One region of the Lysinibacillus sp. A4 genome, then DNA from elsewhere that is predicted to be linked to it. Evidence: riboswitches for the same ligand, from Rfam matches in the RefSeq annotation. Region 1 holds a riboswitch; the other holds the start of a gene.
What was found. A riboswitch is a leader RNA that binds a small molecule or an ion and turns the genes downstream of it on or off. The one in region 1 is predicted to bind thiamine pyrophosphate.
Positions count from the first base shown of each region.

Region 2: another riboswitch for thiamine pyrophosphate. It lies ahead of NY607_RS08785 (ABC transporter substrate-binding protein); the one in region 1 lies ahead of thiW (energy coupling factor transporter S component ThiW).

Region 1 is NZ_JANWTB010000006.1:343,548-347,613, reverse strand. It holds gene NY607_RS14765 (VWA domain-containing protein) at 1-2,119, shown strand, start outside; gene thiW (energy coupling factor transporter S component ThiW) at 2,307-2,807, opposite strand; TPP riboswitch at 2,902-3,009, opposite strand; gene NY607_RS14755 (MFS transporter) at 3,076-4,066, opposite strand, start outside.
Region 2 is NZ_JANWTB010000004.1:52,639-56,704, forward strand. It holds gene NY607_RS08770 (ABC transporter ATP-binding protein) at 1-619, opposite strand, end outside; gene NY607_RS08775 (ABC transporter permease) at 594-1,367, opposite strand; gene NY607_RS08780 (thiamine-binding protein) at 1,367-1,657, opposite strand; gene NY607_RS08785 (ABC transporter substrate-binding protein) at 1,659-2,654, opposite strand; TPP riboswitch at 2,808-2,918, opposite strand; gene parC (DNA topoisomerase IV subunit A) at 3,027-4,066, opposite strand, start outside.

The DNA of each region.
Region 1 (4,066 bases):
AACAGATGGTAATGAGACAAAGGGCGATGCTTTAGAATTTGCTACGAAGTTGAAAGGCTCTAATATTAGTGTGGATATTAAGCCTTTTAGTCAACCAGTTGTCAATGATGTATCACTAAAAAGCTTTGTATCCCCTCAGGTTGCTTACGTTGGAGAGCAACAACAATTAGTGACAGACATACATGCAACATCAGCAGGCCAAGGCGAGCTATTACTATATGAAAATGATGAGCTTATTCATAAAGAGGCAGTTGAGCTGACTGAAGGCACGAATGTGTTTACCTATAAACATGCAGCAACAGCTGAAGGACTTGTAAAATATGAAGCCGTTGTTCAAGTTGGTCAGGATGCCATTTTTGAAAACAATAAGTTAACTAGTGTCACAATGGTTCAAAGTGAACCACATTTATTAATCGTTAATGGTTATGAAACAGCTTCACCCATCGCAGCAGCACTTGGTAGTCAATCCATTGCCTATGATGTTGTAGCGCCCGACAGTCTACCAAATGAACTGTCCAGCTATTTGCAATATAATGCTATTATTTTCGACAATGTGCCAGGTCATTTAGTGGGTGAAGCAAAAATGAGTGTTATTGAGCAAGCAGTCAAAAACTTTGGGGTTGGTTTTACAATGGTGGGTGGAGAAAATAGTTTTGGTCTAGGCGGCTATTTTAAAACACCGATTGAAACCTTATTGCCAGTGGAAATGGAAATTAAGGGCAAAGAGCAATTACCTTCCTTAGGGTTAGTGATTGTACTTGACCGTTCTGGCAGTATGCAAGGCTCGAAGCTTGAGCTTGCTAAGGAAGCAGCGGCACGTTCTGTTGAGATGTTGCGAGACGAGGATACATTAGGATTCATTGCCTTTGATGATCGTCCTTGGGAGATTATAGAGACAGGGCCTCTTAGCAGTAAAGAAGAGGCTGTGGATACTATTTTATCAGTAACACCTGGTGGGGGAACAGAAATCTATAGTTCATTAGCTAAAGCCTACGAGAACCTTGCTGATTTAAAGCTCCAACGTAAGCATATTATTCTCTTAACAGATGGGCAATCACAGGCAGGGAATTATGAGGATTTAATTACTGAAGGAAAAGAAAATGGTATAACCTTATCGACAGTAGCGATTGGACAAGATGCTGATGCGAACTTATTAGAAGCGCTTAGTGACATGGGTAGTGGACGTTTCTATGATGTCATAGATGAGCAAACCATTCCGTCTATTTTATCTCGTGAAACAGCTATGATTTCCCGCACCTATATTGAGGACAATCCATTCTATCCAGCAATTTATAATGCAGCAGGATGGAACTCGCTGTTTGCAAATGGGGTCCCACAAATGAATGCATACATTGGGACAACGGCAAAACAGGGGGCTACTGTTGTAGCAGAAAGCGAGAAGGAAGATCCTGTGTTAGCGCAGTGGCAATATGGTCTTGGTAAAACATTTGCCTTTACATCTGATTCAACGGGTAAATGGACAGGAGATTGGGCAAGATGGCAGAATTGGGGAGCATTTTGGCAAACACTTATTTCTCAGATGCTACCAAGCTACAATGATGTAGCCTATGATGTAAGATTGGAAGCAGATGGTTCCTTTATGATTACAGACCCTACAAATGAAGCTGCATTTTTAGATATTGTAGCGGTAAATGAGGCAGGGGAGGAGCTAGAAACACAACTTGAAACCATTTCCGCATCCCAAGTTCGAGCTGTAGTACAAGCTGAACCTGGATTAATTTTCTTCCGTGTAGCAGATGAAAAGAAGGCCATTTATCAGGCAGGGCTAAGTGTTCCTTATAGTGCTGAATACGAACTACTCCCTGTAAATAACCAACTGATAGAAGAGTTAACTAAACGAACAGGAGGCACTGTTTTAAAGGAACCACAAGATGTTTTCCGTGACTTTACGACAAAAGGAGCAGATCGGCAAAATATTGCCACATGGATACTCTTAGCAAGTATGCTTCTTTTCTTTATTGATATTACCATAAGACGCTTTGGTTGGAATTTCCTAACGAATGTGAAGAGAAAAGAGCCGCTGGTTGAGGAAAAAACTATACAAGCAGAAGATACAAATGTAGCACAGTTGTTAAAAGGCATGAAAAAACGATCTTAAATAGAGGAAGCAGTGCAAACTCGAATAGTTTTGCACTGCTTTTTTTATGTTGCTTGAAATAGAGAGTTATCCCCTTTGTAGAGAGGGGAAGATGATCTACAAAGTGGACTCTTTGCTCATAAGGAGGAGAAAGGCGCTCCAAATTGGACTGCCCGCAGCTCAATGAATGCTCATAATCCAATACCTCTTAATAAAGAGAAGAATTAAATCTCTTTACGAGCTCTGTTTTACGCAAGCTACTCGCAACCATTACACCTAAAATAGCACCGATCGTACTTGATGTTAAAAAGGCTGGTAGGAAGAAGAATGCTGCTACAGATGTTCCCATGAATAATTTTGCATAAGGGACGGCAATAAGTGAAGCCAGAATGCCCGTTCCGATAACCTCTCCGATACCAGCTAACCACATTTTATTGCTATATTTATAGGCAAGAGCAGCACAGACCGCACCGATGATACTACCAGGGATAGCTAGTAGAGAGCCTGTTCCAGTAAGGATACGAATGATGGCAGTGACAAAGGCAACTATAACAGTTGGTACAGGCCCAAGTATAATGGCTCCTATCACATTAATCGCATGCTGAACGGGGTAAGCACGTGCGATGCCTGTTGGGATGGATACGAAAGTAGAGCCTGCAACAGCAACGGCTACTAATAAAGCCATGACTGTTAATTTACGAATTGACATAAAGTTCACTCCTTTTGGTAAAGTTCGTGAGGAAAAATAAAAAGGCCACCCCCTTTAAACAATAGGAAGCGGCCTTGCGTGTATATAGTGACAACAGCAAGTAGCGCCACTTCCCTCCGCTAGTGTGAACTAGATCAGGTTCAAAGGGTCCGTATATTACCATATACGTCTCAGCCTTTTAAAGACTCCCCTAGTGGTTAAAATCATTCAATTTTGTGAATCAACAATAATGTACCATACTGCTAAAAATAGTCAATGATTTTTCAGACTATTTTGTATCGGGATGCATTAAATGAGGTGCTTTTTTCACTGTCCAGATGAGCGCAAGGAAGAAACAGGCTAATAATATGATAGAACCGAAAATATATGGGCTATTCATATTCCAGTCAAATAATAAACCTGCCAAAGCGGGTCCAATCATATTTCCGAGGCTCATATAGGCATTATTCAAGCCCGCAGCAAATCCCTGCTCTTTCTCTGCAAGCTTTGAGATGAGTGTATTAACAGCTGGACGAATTAATGTCGTTGCTGTAGAGAAAATTGTTGCTACAACTAAAATAAGGGCAAAGCCAGAAACAAATAATATTAAGAAAATAGCAACGGATGCAATAAATAAATTTACTAGTACTACTTTCATTTCACCATAACGATTGAACAATGGTGTAATAATAAACATTTGTACTACTACTCCAAAAGCACCACCAACAACTAATATAATCGCTATATCTACAGGTGTGTAATTAAACTTTTCTGTCACAAATAATGACAATGTCGTTTGGAAATTTGCAATTCCAAACGAGAACACCAGCATAATTATGAGCATAACAAAATAAGGCATATGTATGGAACGAGCCATTTGCTTCGCCAGATTGTCTTGCTTTTGTTTCTGTTGCGCAGTGTTTGGTTTGGTAGAAGGTAATAAAAAGTAAGATAAAATAGATGCTACAATGGCTGCAGCTCCAGCTGTGAAAAATGGGAAATGTAAGCTTACCTTTGCTAAAAAGCCACCAATACCAGGTCCAATCATAAAGCCAAGAGACATAGCGGCACCCAACATCCCCATACCTTTCCCACGTTCTTCATAGGTTGTGACGTCAGCGACAAAAGCCATAATAGGAGGTGCAACAAATGCGGAACCTAGACCACCTAAAAATCGTGCTAAAAAGAGCATCCATACATCTGTAGCAAGGCCAAATCCGATTTGTGCAAGACCTGTTACGATAAGACCGAAAATAATTAAATTTTTTCGTCCGTACTGA
Region 2 (4,066 bases), on a different contig from region 1:
TAACGGTAGCTGGACGTTTGGTTAAAACAAGTATGCGATCTGCTAAAAAGAGAGCTTCTTCAATACTATGTGTAACAAATAGAATGGATTTGCGGTACTCCTCCCAGATAGATAAAAGCCATGCTTGCATTTCCAGTCGAGTAAATTCATCCAACGCAGAAAATGGTTCGTCTAAGCATAAAATCGGCTTATCACTGACCATTGCTCGAATAAAGGACACACGCTGCTGCATGCCTCCAGACAGTTCGTTCGGGTAGGCATGGATAAAAGAGGCAAGACCAACCTTTTCTAACCATTCCTTGGCACGTTCAACATTTGGTTTATGTTGTAATTCCTCTACAAGCGTGACATTTTCTACTATTGTACGCCAGGGTAATAGACATGGCTGCTGTGGCATATAGCCAATCGTTCCTTTTTTTTGTTGGATATCCTCTCCATTTAATAAAATGGCTCCTTGATCAATTGGCGAAACACCACCAATTAATTGAAAAAGTGTGCTTTTACCACTGCCTGAAGGACCAACGATGGCCACAAACTCTCCATCCTTGACGTCAAAAGAAAGTTGATCAAGGACTTTGAGCGCATCGAAGGATTTAGCGATGTTTTGAATGCTGAGCATGATAGCCTCTTCCCTTCACCATGAATTTTTCAATTAAACGAATACCACTAAACAATAGTAAGCTCAAGAGAACAATCGCAAAAATTGCCACAAATACGCGATCCGTACGGAAGGAGGATTGGGCTAGGGTCATGTAAACACCAATACCCTTTTTTGCACCAAGCCACTCCGCAATCACAGCCCCCATCACACTATATGTAGCCGCAATTTTAATGCCTGAAAAAATAGCGGGATAGGCATAAGGCCATTCCAGCTTCCAAAAGGTTTGTGCCCTTGTAGCACCAACCATGGCAAAATAATGCTTTAATTCTGGAGCAGTTTGTCTAAATCCATCCATCGCTGCAATGACAATCGGGAAAAAGCACACAAGACAGATAATGATAAGCTTCGGTAATAAGCCAAAGCCAAACCAAATAATAAGGAGCGGTGCCAAGACTAGAATAGGAACATTCTGCGACATAATAAGAATTGGATAAAACAGTTCTCGAATAAATGTAAATCGATGCAACACTATTGCCACCGTTAGCCCACAAGCGATGCCAATGGCCAAACCTAGTAGAGCTAATTGTACTGTAGCGAATGCATGTGGTAGAAAGGTTTGATACGACTGGATGGCTTCTGACAAAATACTACTTGGTGTGGGTACTAACCAATGAGGAACTTCAGCAAACCTCACGATTAGTTCCCATATGAACAAGAGGAAGGCGATAAAAATTATCGTCCTTCCCTTCTGTAATGCACGTTTCATTACTGATATTTCTCCGTTAATGTATCCATCGTAATACCCGTTGGCTGATATAAAATTTTCACTTGTGTAATGACATTAATGGCACCAAGTTCAATCATTTTCTCATTCATTTTTTCAATGATTTGGAGCAATGTTGAAAGCTCACCCTCCATCGTTGTTTCCAATGGATGTACCTCATATTTCACCCCAGAAGCATCGATCACCGCAATTGCTGCATCGACATATGGTATAACATCTTCATATTTCTCTGTCTTCGGAATGATTTGTACACTGATTAATGAATTTGCCATCTTATTTGGCCTCCTTTTTAGGTAAGAAATCATTAGTAAAGGCTTTTTTCGCATCAAATTCGCCCTCTAGTACTTGATTGCTAGACATCCATTTCGCGTAATTTTCCCACACAGAAAGCTTTTGCTCTCCCCATTGCTTGGCATCATCCTGATATTTATCAGCCAGCCATTCCTGACTTTTATGCACTAATGCTTTATCTAAATCAGGTGCCGCTTCGATTAAAATATCAGCCGCTTCACTTGGGTTTTCAATTGCGTATTCATAGCCCTTCGATGCAGCTGCCACAAAGGCTTTGACTACATCCGGGTTGTCCTGTATCATTTTTTCATTTGTAGCTAAAACTGGCGTATAATAATCCAATTGATCACTATAATCTGTAAGATATAGCATATTAATCTTTTCCCCACGCAGCTCAGCCTCAATCCCAGTCCATGCATAATAAATCCAAGCAAAATCTATATCTTTTTCCATCATTGTGAAGAAATCTAAATCCCCTGCATTGACGATATCTAGCTTATTAATATCTGCCTTTTCTTTTTGCATGAGTGATTGTAAAACGGCTTGCTCTAATGGCGCGCCCCAACCACCATAGGTTTTACCTTCAAAATCCTTTGGCGATGTAATGCCCTTCGAAGCAATAGAAGCAAAGCCAGATGTATTATGCTGTATAATTGCTGCGATGGAGACCAGCGGCACATCCTGTACTCGTGCCTGTGTTATGCCTTCCTGATAGCTCACGCCAAAATCCGCCTTTCCAGAAGCAACAAGCTGATCTGCGCCCGCCTCACCAGGCATAATAATATCAACATCTAAACCCTGTTCCTCAAAATAACCGAGTTTTTTGGCAACATATAGTCCTGTATGATTTGTATTCGGCGTCCAATCCAGTACCACAGACACCTTTTTCAGCTTGTCTGCAGCCTGCTTGTCATCCTTGTCACTACAGCCTACTAATGTCAATAGTGCTGCCAATAAAATAAAAAACCATTTTTTCATGCGAAAGCCTCCCAGTTTGTAATATGAAAGTGTTCATGAATGAATGTTGTCACCAGAAGAAAGCGTATACAATGTTGGCAAGCTGTTGCTTGAAAACATAAAAAAACGCCTAGGATTCCTCCCAGACGTATTGCAATCAATCTTCAAAACTTTGCTTTTTGAATAGATGTTCCCTACGCTGGTACGAGCCAAATCAGGTTCAAAGGGTCAGCGTCTACCGGACACAATCTCAGCTAGCAATTACTAGCCCCCCTACATTCTTTCGCTATGAACTTTTCGATGATTATTATACCCATAGTTTCACTTAAATGACAAGGTGCTATTTTTGAATAGAGCTTAAAGCCCAGCGCTCCTAAGAGGCTGGGCATGCTTTTAGCTTGGTTTCTGTTCTTTTTTGGCTGTTACAACATGAGAAATTGCTCCATCTGTTGCAATATCCACTTTAAATGAACCATTGGAATGGCGATCCGCACGAGACAATGCTTGTACGTCAATCATCTCTTGAACACCTTTTTCAGTTTCAATCACAACCTGCTCCTCGTCTGTTGCTTGAACAACTGCCACAATTCGGTGAGGGTTTGCTTTTAACTCTGTTAATACTTTTAGTCCACGTTTTGCACGACTTGCTACTTCAACTTCAGCGACATTCATTTTCTTCACGGCCCCACGCTGTGTCACAATCACTACATAGTGGGTAACATCAGGCTGTAACACATTGACTCCAACTAAGGCTTCTCCATCTTTTAGTGTGATCCCTTTCACACCACCTGTTTTCACACCTGTCACAGGTAGTTCCTCCATTGGGAAACGAATCGCATAGGCTGTATCCGTTGTGAGCATCAGCTCCACGTCATCTGTTACAAATGATGCATAGATCATCGCATCACCAGCCTTGACATTCATCGTTTTAATTGGCTTTGAATAACGCGTTACCGCATAGTCTGCGAGTGGTGAGCGCTTAATTTGGCCATCTTTTGTGGCTGTGAAGACATACGTATTTGGCTGGTCAAATGTTTCGAAACCATAAACCGCAATAATCGATTCATCTTCCCCTGTTGGTACAATACTTGAAATATGCTGGCCGAGATCCTTCCAGCGTATATCAGGCAGCTCATGAACAGGCTGATAAATATAATTGCCTCGATTTGTGAAAAGCAGTAGATGGTGCTGTGTATTTAAGTTTGCTTCATACAATAAATAATCTGAATCCTTCATGGCAAAATCTTGCCCGTTTGAAGCGGCATGAGAACGTGTGGATGTACGTTTAATATAACCATCCTTCGTTACTGTTACGACAACCTCTTCACTTGGCACAAGGACATCCAATGTAATTTTAATTTCTTCAATTTCTTGCTCAATCTTCGAGCGGCGAGGCTCTGTAAAGCGTTTCTTAATATCTAGTAACTCTTGTT